DNA from 3 places in the Streptomyces sp. NPDC054842 genome. Region 2 is predicted to be linked to each of the others. Evidence: riboswitches for the same ligand, from Rfam matches in the RefSeq annotation. Region 2 holds a riboswitch; each other region holds the start of a gene.
What was found. Region 2 has a riboswitch for S-adenosylmethionine ahead of ACWGIS_RS17925 (glutathione S-transferase C-terminal domain-containing protein). Riboswitches for the same ligand answer to the same signal wherever they lie in the genome.
Positions count from the first base shown of each region.

Region 1: it holds a riboswitch for S-adenosylmethionine, as region 2 does, so the genes downstream of both, thrC (threonine synthase) here and ACWGIS_RS17925 (glutathione S-transferase C-terminal domain-containing protein) in region 2, are expected to answer to the same signal.
Region 3: it holds a riboswitch for S-adenosylmethionine, as region 2 does, so the genes downstream of both, ACWGIS_RS18940 (aminotransferase class V-fold PLP-dependent enzyme) here and ACWGIS_RS17925 (glutathione S-transferase C-terminal domain-containing protein) in region 2, are expected to answer to the same signal.

Region 1 is NZ_JBSGZN010000074.1:17,002-20,265, forward strand. Features, by position in the region: gene ACWGIS_RS34625 (MoaD/ThiS family protein) at 1-16, opposite strand, end outside; gene thrC (threonine synthase) at 13-1,317, opposite strand; SAM riboswitch class I at 1,335-1,491, opposite strand; gene ACWGIS_RS34635 (glucosyl-3-phosphoglycerate synthase) at 1,660-2,631, shown strand; gene ACWGIS_RS34640 (alpha,alpha-trehalose-phosphate synthase (UDP-forming)) at 2,740-3,264, shown strand, end outside.
Region 2 is NZ_JBSGZN010000020.1:70,461-73,724, forward strand. Features, by position in the region: gene ACWGIS_RS17915 (PadR family transcriptional regulator) at 1-446, opposite strand, end outside; gene ACWGIS_RS17920 (nuclear transport factor 2 family protein) at 531-932, shown strand; gene ACWGIS_RS17925 (glutathione S-transferase C-terminal domain-containing protein) at 1,013-1,939, opposite strand; SAM riboswitch class IV at 2,305-2,445, opposite strand; gene ACWGIS_RS17930 (putative leader peptide) at 2,625-2,750, shown strand; gene ACWGIS_RS17935 (LLM class flavin-dependent oxidoreductase) at 2,826-3,264, shown strand, end outside.
Region 3 is NZ_JBSGZN010000022.1:62,555-65,818, forward strand. Features, by position in the region: gene trpD (anthranilate phosphoribosyltransferase) at 6-1,070, shown strand; SAM riboswitch class IV at 1,156-1,272, shown strand; gene ACWGIS_RS18940 (aminotransferase class V-fold PLP-dependent enzyme) at 1,461-2,822, shown strand; gene ACWGIS_RS18945 (Lrp/AsnC family transcriptional regulator) at 2,879-3,160, opposite strand; gene ACWGIS_RS18950 (rhomboid family intramembrane serine protease) at 3,157-3,264, opposite strand, start outside.

The sequences.
Region 1 (3,264 bases), on a different contig from region 2:
GAACGTTGACGCTCATGATGCGAGGCCAGCCTCTCGGAAGGAGTCCAGGTTCGGGCGGATGGTCGCGGTCAGACCGGTCCCGGCCACCGCGTCGAGGGTCTTGAGGCCGTCACCGGTGTTGAGGACGACCGTGGTCAGCGCCGGGTCCAGGGCGCCGCTCTCGATCAGCTTCTTCGTGACGCCCACGGTCACCCCGCCGGCCGTCTCGGCGAAGATGCCCTCGGTGCGCGCCAGCAGCTTGATCGCGTCGACGATCTGCCCGTCGTCGACATCCTCCACCGCGCCGCCCGTCCGGCGCGCGATGTCGAGGACGTACGGTCCGTCGGCCGGGTTGCCGATGGCGAGCGACTTGGCGATCGTGTCCGGCTTCTGCGGCCGCACGACGTCGTGTCCCGCCTTGTAGGCCACCGACACCGGCGAGCAGCCCTCGGCCTGGGCGCCGAAGATCTTGTACGGCCTGTCCTCGACCAGCCCGAGCCTGATCAGCTCCTGGAGGCCCTTGTCGATCTTCGTGAGCTGCGAGCCGGACGCGATCGGCACGACGAGCTGGTCCGGCAGCCGCCAGCCGAGCTGCTCGCAGATCTCGTACGCGAGGGTCTTCGAGCCCTCCGCGTAGTACGGCCGCAGGTTGACGTTGACGAAGCCCCAGCCCTCACCGGCCGGGTCGCCGATGAGCTCGGAGCAGAAGCGGTTGACGTCGTCGTAGTTGCCCTCGATGCCGACGAGCTCGCCGCCGTAGACCGCGGCCATGACGATCTTGCCCTGCTCCAGGTCGTGCGGGATGAACACGCAGGACCGGAAGCCGGCCCGGGCGGCGGCGGCGCCGACGGCGCCGGCCAGGTTCCCCGTGGAGGAGCAGGAGAGCGTGGTGAAGCCGAAGGCGCGGGCGGCCTCCAGGGCCTGCGCGACGACGCGGTCCTTGAAGGAGTGCGTCGGGTTGCCGGAGTCGTCCTTGACGAACAGCTTGCCGGCCTCGACGCCCAGCTCGCGGGCCAGGTTGTCGGCCTGCACGAGCTTGGTCCAGCCCGGGTTGATGTTCGGCTTGTCGGCGACGTCCGCCGGGACGGGCAGCAGGGGCGCGTAGCGCCAGATGTTCGCGGGGCCCGCCTCGATGCGCTTGCGGAGTTCCTCGGTGTCGTAGGCCGAGAAGTCGTAGGCGATCTCCAGCGGGCCGAAACACTCCTCGCAGGCGAAGACCGGGCCGAGCGGCACGCGGTGTCCGCATTCGCGGCAGGAGAGGGCGGCGGCGGGGCCGAGATCGACGGAGTCCGCGGCGGTGGGGGAGTTCGTGGTGCTTGCAACTGTCTGCGCAGCCATGGAGGCGAGGCCCTTTCTCCTCATCTTCCTCACGGCGCACTTCGCCGTGAGACGGATTTGGCACCTTCCCTAGCCGGGAGCCTCGCGAGCTGACCGATGACGATCAGGACGAGACCGGCTGGAGGGTTGCCGGGGCTTCAACGGGCCGTATCCCTCTGCCCCTCTGGATGAGCGGTGTTCAGTTGTTGATCTGCGCGCGGTTCCCGGATCAGGACATGCGATGGTCATCCGCGTTGTTCAAGACTGTAACCGACGGCCAGGACAGTTGAGATAGTCGTCCGAACCGCGAGATGGATCACACCCCGGGTGGGCGTGTGAGCAGACAGTGAGGAGCCCCGGACCGTGCTGGAAGAAGTCGAGCGCTGGCTGAGCACCCGCTCCTGGTCCGTCACCGATCGCCCGCTGCACAGGCTGATGGCCGCGAAACGGGCGACGGGCTCGACGGTCAGCGTCGTGCTGCCCGCGCTGAACGAGGAAGCGACCGTCGGCGAGATCGTCTCCGTGATCCGCCACGACCTGATGCGGCAGGTCCCGCTCGTCGACGAGATCGTGGTCGTCGACTCGGGGTCGACCGACCGCACCTCGGCGGTCGCCGCCGCGGCGGGCGCCCGGGTGGTGCACCGGGACGCGATCCTGCCGCGCCTGCCGGCCGTCCCCGGCAAGGGCGAGGTCCTGTGGCGGTCACTGCTGGTGACGAGCGGGGACATCGTCTGTTTCGTCGACGCGGACCTGAGGGAGTTCTCGTCGGACTTCGTCACCGGGATCGTGGGCCCGCTGCTCACCGATCCGGACGTCGCCCTCGTCAAGGCCATGTACGACCGGCCGCTGACCGTGTCCGACGGGTCCGCCTCCGGCAGAACCGCCGCGGGCCAGGGCGGACGGGTCACCGAGCTGATGGCGCGCCCGCTGCTGAACATGCACTGGCCGCAGCTCGCGGGCTTCGTGCAGCCGCTGGGCGGCGAGTACGCGGCCCGCCGGTCCCTGCTGGAGCGGCTGCCGTTCCCCGTCGGGTACGGCGTCGAGCTCGGCATGCTGGTCGACGCGCTGCACCTGGTGGGCCTGGACGCGCTCGCGCAGGTCGACGTGGGCGTGCGCAGGCACCGCCACCAGGACGGGCAGGCGCTCGGCCGGATGGCCGCCGCGATCTACCGCACCGCGCAGCTCCGGCTGGCCCGCGGCCATCTGATACGCCCGGCGCTCACCCAGTTCGAGCGGGGCGACGACGGCTTCGAGCCGCGCACCTACTCCGTGGACACGGAGGAGCGCCCCCCGATGGTGGAGATCTCCGAGTACCGCTCACGCAGAGTCGCGTGAGACGGCCCGGAGAGTGACGGACCGTGACGGGCTCCGGCGGTCGTATACGGCCGGTACCCGTCGAGTCCGTACGTTTGAGCGGTTCCGACCCGGGCTAAGTTGAGGCTTATGGCTTCCACGCACGGTGACCACCAGATCCTTGTCGCATCCAACCGCGGTCCGGTCTCCTACGAGGTCCGCGAGGACGGCTCGCTCCACGCCCGGCGCGGCGGGGGCGGACTCGTCTCGGGGCTCTCGGCCATCGGACCGGACGCGGGCGCCCTGTGGGTGTGCGCGGCCCTCGGCGACGGGGACCGCGAGGCGGTGCGGCGCGGGGTCGGCGAGGACGGCGTGCGGATGCTCGACATCGACGCCGAGGTGCACGCGGACGCGTACAACGGCATCGCGAACTCGGTGCTCTGGTTCGTCCACCACATGCTGTACCAGACGCCCCTGGAGCCGGTCTTCGACGCGGAGTTCCGGCGCCAGTGGGCCTCGTACGAGGCGTACAACCGCGCCTTCGCCGAGGCGCTGGCGGAGTCCGCGGCCACCGGTGCCTCGGTCCTGGTGCAGGACTACCACCTGACGCTGGTGCCGGGGATGCTCCGGGAGCTGCGGCCCGACCTGCGCATCGGGCACTTCTCGCACACCCCG
Region 2 (3,264 bases):
GCCTCGGCCAGGTACGCGTCCTCGGTCCGCCCGTCGAGGAGGCGGGCGCGCAGCCGGTCGTAGCGGGCCAGCTTCGCGCGGGCCCCCTCCAGCCGCTCGGTGATCGACGCGCGTACGGCGTCCGGGTCGCCCTCGTCCACCGCGTGCACCTTGACCAGCAGCTCGTCCCGGATGGCCGTGGGCCGGGGCGGGGCGCCGGTGAACTCGCGCAGCGCGCGGCGCCCGGCCTCCGTCAGCGAGAACATCCGCTTGTCCGGCCGGCGCTCCTGGCGCACGAGCCGCGCCTCGATGAGCCCATCGGAGGCCATGCGGTCGAGTTCCCGGTACAGCTGCTGGGGCGTCGCCATCCAGAAGTTGGCGATCGCCGCGTCGAACCCCTTGGCCAGGTCGTACCCCGACGCCTCGCCGTCCAGAAGCGCGGCCAGGACCGCGTTGCGCAATGCCATGCCCGTAAGGCTAGATTGCCGGCCGCCGACGCGAGTAATCTCTTCCACACCTAATCAATTAGTTGACTATGAGAGGTGGGCGCGATGCATCCCTTCCGCAAGGCGGTGGAGGCCGGCGACCACGCCGCGATCGAGGCACTGCTGGCCGAGAACGTGGTGTTCACCAGCCCGGTCGTCTTCAAGCCGTACACCGGCAGGGCGATCACCGCGGCCATCGTCCGGGGCGTCACGCGCGTCTTCACGGACTTCCGCTACGTCCGCGAGATCGGGGACGCCGACGGCGCCGACCACGCGCTGATCTTCCGGGCGAAGGTGGGCGACAAGGAGATCGAGGGCTGCGACTTCCTGCACCTCGACGAGGACGGCAGGATCGACGACTTCACGGTGATGGTCCGCCCGCTGTCGGCCGCCCAGGCGCTCCAGGAGGCGATGGCCGCGCAGTTCGACCGGATCTCCCGGGAGGCGATGGAGGCCGCTGAGGGCTGACGGGCGGCGGACGCGGCGGAGGAACGAACGGGTGGCGGAGGGCTGACGGCCGGCGGAGGCGGCGCCTCCGCCGGCCGGGACTACCGTCGCCGGAGTGGTGGGACGCCCGTCCCGTCGCTCCGGCCCGTCTTCCCGCGGAATGCCGGATGGGCTCCGAGCCGCCGCACATAACCCCGGAGGTGCTCGTACGGGCCGAGGGCGCCGGGGCTGTCGAGATGGACGAGAGCCACCCAGAGGTCCACGTCAGCGGCGCTCAGCTCGTGGCCCAAGGCGTACGGCGCCGAGGCGAGCCGCCCGTCGAGCAGGGCCAGCGCGGCCGACCGCCGCCCCGGCTGCGCGGCCGGGGTGACGTCCGCGTCGAGGAGTTCCCGCAGGGCGTCGATGTCCGCCGCGAGGGCCCGCGGACGCAGCGCGGGGGCTTCCCCTCCGGTGCGGTCCGCCAGCCGGGCCAGGTCGCGCAGGATGTCCGGCGTGTGGTTGCTGACGACCCGTCCGGTCCACCGGTCGCACAGCGCGGGCACGGCGAGCGGGCCGTCGTAGTGGTGCCAGGTGGCCTCGTAGGCCCCGCGCAGGGCGTCGGTCCTGTCCGGGCCGCCGGGCTCGGCGGAAAGGGTGGCGACGAAGTCCCCGAGGCCCAGCAGGTGGACCGTGACCGCGACGCGCAGCGAGCGCGGACAGTCCGGGGACAGGTACAGCTGATAGCGGTGCGGGGCCGGGTAGAAACCGCCGGCGAGACCGTCGCCGATCCGGCTGTGGACGCGCTGCTGAGCGCCGGCCGAACCGGCGCCGCGGGGGCGGGGCAGTCCGTCGAGCGGCGCGGTCGCGCGGAAGGACGACGCACACCGTGCCGGGGCGCCCGCGTCGGCGGCCTCCGCGGAGCACGGGGTGCCGGGCGCGCCCGAGCCGCGGGAACAGGCGCCGGATCCGGTCCGGTCGGCGGGTCCGGGCTCGGGCGTGCCGGTGCGGGGGGTGCTCGTGCCGGCGGCGTGCGACAGGGTCTCGGGCATGACTCTCCATGGTTGAGGAAGTCCCGGCTGCCTCGTGGGCGCCGTGACGAAACGGAGTGACCGCTCTTGCGTACCGGTCCGGATCGCCGGAACCAGGGCCTGTCCGGCCTCTCCCGTCCGCCTCGCGACGTCGGACACGCACGCTCGCCGCACCGGGGCGGCCCCGCTCACGTGCGGTGCCGGCTCGTCGCCGGGCACGCCGGGACGGCGGACCCGATGCGCGAAGGTGCCTCGCGGGCGAGGGCGGGGAGGTCCGGACGGTCCCTAGTACGCGCTGGAGACACGCAGCAGATCGATGTGCAGGCGCCTCGTCAGGTCGTTCCTGGGCATTCCCACCGGTCCACGCTCGGGGCTCGCGCAACGCGAGACCACGCTTGTCCCGCCGCACCGGCGGAACCCGGTCGTCACCCGGGGCACCCCGTCGCGGTGGAAGGGTTGCCTGCCAGCGGGCCGGGGCCGATGACCGTACGAGTGCGGACACTCGCGGGGCGCTGACAATCGTGACCGTCCTCGTCAGTCTCGCCGCGCCCCGGGGGAGCGTCAAGAAGGCGTCCGCGGCGTCTCACGACGTGGTCGGCGGAGCCCCCGACTCCCGCGGCCCGGCGTACAGTTCGGCGGAACAAAGGGCGCGGCCAGGTGGTTGGCGCCCTGGAGGGCACCGAGTGCGGAGGCGGAGGTGGGAGCGATGCGCGTCGCGTCGTCCGCGCTCCGCCGTCCCGTGGTGACGTTCTCCCCGCGCGGCTGCGTCCGCCTCTACTCCCGGCCGCACATCGACCTGCTGCGCGTGGCCGCCGCGCTCTGTCGTCCCTGACCATGCACCCGCGCCGCCGGCCCCACCCGACGAGGGCCGGCGATCTCCCATGGTCGACCAGGAAGGCACCCCTCCGTGTCCCCGAACTCCCCGCTGCACCTCGCCGTCGCGCTCGACGGCGCCGGCTGGCACCCGGCCGCGTGGCGCGAGCCCGTGGCCCGCCCCCACGACCTGTTCACCGCGCGCTACTGGGCCGATCTCGTCACCGAGGCCGAACACGGCCTGCTCGACCTCGTCACCATCGAGGACTCCCTCGGACCCCAGTCCTCCCTCCCGAACGGTCCCGACGGACGCACCGACCAGGTGCGCGGCCGGCTCGACGCGGTGCTCGTCGCCGCCCGCGTCGCCCCGCTCACCCGGCACATCGGACTGGTCCCGTCCGTGGTCGCCACGCACACCGAGCCGTTCCACGTCTCCAAGGCCATCGCCACCCTGGACTACGTCAGCAACGGCCGCGCGGGCCTGCGCGTCCAGGTGTCGGCCCGGCCGGACGAGGCGGCCCACTTCGGCCGCC
Region 3 (3,264 bases), on a different contig from region 2:
GGCATATGAGTGCTGTGACCCCCGCTGGAGGCGACATCGCGGCGGGCCGTTCCTGGCCCCAGGTGCTGAACGGCCTGCTGGACGGGCGCGACCAGAGCGCGGACGAGACGGCCTGGGCGATGGACCGCATCATGCGCGGTGAGGCGACGGACGCGCAGATCGCCGGGTTCGCGGTGGCGCTGCGGGCCAAGGGCGAGACCGTCGAGGAGATCTCCGGCCTGGTCCGCGCGATGTACGAGCACGCCAACGTGATCGAGGTGCCCGGGGAGACCGTCGACATCGTCGGCACGGGCGGCGACGGCGCGAAGACCGTCAACATCTCCACCATGTCGGCGATCGTCGTGGCCGGCACGGGCGCCAAGGTGGTCAAGCACGGCAACCGGGCCGCGTCGAGCGCGTCCGGCGCCTCCGACGTCCTGGAGAAGCTGGGCGTGAATCTGGAGCTGACGCCCAAGCGGGTCGCGGAGGTGGCGGAGGAGGCCGGGATCACCTTCTGCTTCGCGGTGAAGTTCCACCCCGCGCTGCGTCATGTGGCCGCCGCCCGCGGTCAATTGGGCATCCGCACCACCTTCAACTTCCTGGGCCCGCTGACCAACCCGGCCCGGGTCAAGGCCCAGGCGGTCGGGGTGGCCGACCTTCGGATGGCGCCCATCGTCGCCGGTGTCTTCGCCGAACGCGGCAACTCCTCGCTGGTGTTCCGCGGCGACGACGGCCTCGACGAGCTGACCACCACGGCCACGTCCCGGGTGTGGGTCGTCCGCGACGAGAAGGTCCACGAGGACGGCTTCGACCCGCGTGACGTCGGCATCGAGCTGGTCCCGGTCGAGGCGCTGCGGGGCGCCGACGCCTCGTACAACGCGGACGTCGCCCGGCGGCTGCTGAACGGCGAGACCGGGCCCGTACGGGACGCGGTGCTGCTGAACGCAGCGGCGGCCCTGGTCGCCCTGGAGCCGGAGAGCGGGCCCCTCGCGGACCGGATCCGCGCGGGCATGGATCGGGCCGCCGAGGCCATCGACTCCGGGGCCGCGAAGCGGACCCTCGACCGGTGGGTCGCGGCCAGCAACGCCTGAACGGCACACGGCAGCACGCAAGGCGCGGTCCGGATTCTGGACCGCGCCTTGCGCGTCCGCGATCATCTGGCAAGATGCTGTACCAGGTCATGAGCGACAGCCATCAGGCCCCGGCCGGCTGTCCGGCAACCCTCCGTCCGTGGCGGGGTGCCCCGGGTGAAGACCAGGCCGTAGGCAGCGAGGTCTACGGCAAGCGCGGACCCCTCGCACTCTTCCGAGTGAGCACCGCCAGGGGTCCTGGTCGTTCGAGGGAGCCTTCTGTGAGCAAGCGAATGCGGTAGGGCGTAGAGCCCCGCCTCCGCACACCCTTCTTCCCTTCCTGTGCCGTCGACGCCCCTCTGCGCGGGCTGTCCGCACAGCGATCTCGCCTGCCACTCACAGGAGTTCGCCATGTCCGTCCCCACCGCTGCCGCCGACCGTTCCGTTTGTGCCCCGCTGCCCGTTCTGGGCAGGGATGTCACCGTCCCCCTCGTCACGGGCGGCGAGGTCACCTACGCCGCGCTGGACTACGCCGCCAGCGCCCCGGCCCTCCAGCGCGTCTGGGACGACGTCGCCGCGTACGCCCCCTACTACGGCAGCGTCCACCGGGGCGCCGGTTACCTCTCCCAGCTCTCCACCGACCTCTTCGAGAGCGCCCGCGTGACCGTCGCCGAGTTCCTCGACTGCCGCGCCGGCGACCAGGTCGTCTTCACCCGCTCCACCACCGACTCCCTCAACCTGCTCGCCGGGGCCCTGCCGGCCGACTGCCAGGTCTTCGTCTTCGAGACCGAGCACCACGCCTCGCTGCTGCCCTGGCGCGACGCCCGCGTGACGTACCTGAACGCCCCGCGCACCCCCGGCGAGGCCGTCGCCACCCTGGAGCGCGCGCTGGCCGCCCGCGACCCGTACGGCCCCGCCCTGGTGTGCGTCACCGGCGCCTCCAACGTCACCGGTGAGCTGTGGCCGGTGCGCGAACTCGCCGCCGCCGCCCACGCGCACGGCGCCCGCATCGTCCTGGACGCCGCCCAGCTCGCCCCGCACCACCCGGTGTCGGTCCGGGACCTGGACGTCGACTGGGTCGCCTTCTCCGGGCACAAGCTGTACGCGCCCTTCGGCTCCGGCGTCCTCGCCGGCCGCGCCGACTGGCTGACCGAGGCCGAGCCCTACCTCGCGGGCGGCGGCGCCAGCCGCAAGGTGTCGCGGCGCGCGGACGGCGGGGTCGACGTCGAGTGGCACGACAGCGCCGCCCGCCACGAGGCCGGCTCCCCGAACGTGATCGGCGTGTACTCCATCGCGTCGGCCTGCAAGGCGCTCACCGAGGCCGGCTTCGACACCCTGGTCGCCCGCGAGCGGTACCTGATCGACACCGTCCGCGCGGGCCTCGCGGAGGTGCCCGAGGTGCGGGTCCTGTCGCTGTTCGGGGACGACGCCCCGCGGGTCGGCGTCATCTCGTTCGTCGTCGACGGCTGGAACAGCTCGCACTTCGCGGCGGCCCTGTCCGCGGAGTACGGCATCGGCGTGCGCGACGGCCTGTTCTGCGCCCACCCGCTGGTGCGCACCCTGCTCGGCAGCGACCCGCAGAGCCAGGGGGAGTGCGGCGCCCCCGAGGCCGCGCCCGGCGAGAAGTCCCTGAACGCGATCCGCGTCAGCTTCGGCGCCGGCACCCCGGACGAGCACGTGGAGCGCTTCGTCCGCGCCGTGAAGGAGCTGGTGCGGGACGGCGCTCGGTGGCAGTACCGCACCCAGGACGGGCGGTGCGTGCCGGCGGTCTGAGGCCGGAGGTACGGCTCAGCGCCCGGAGGCGGCGGACGCGGTGAGGTCCCGGCAGGTCAGGAGTCGAGACCGATCGCGAACGCCGCCTCCAGGTCGTGCTGGGAGTACGTGCGGAACGCGACGTGGGTGTCGGTGCCCTCGACGCCGGGGATCTTGCTGATCCGGCCCGGGATGACGTCCGCCAGGTCGTCGTGGGCCTGCACGCGGACCATGGCGATCAGGTCGTAGGTGCCGGTGACGGAGAAGACCTCGCTGACGCTGTCGAGGGCCGCGATCGACTCCGCGATCTCGGGGATCCGGTCCACGCTGGTCTTGATGAGCACGATCGCGGTGATCACGGCTGGTTCTCTCCCTCGGGGGCCGTCACTGGGGTTTTCACTCTAGTCGCACGGCCGAAGCGCACCCAGGCGCAGAGGAACCCGGCGGTGAAGCCCAGCAGGTG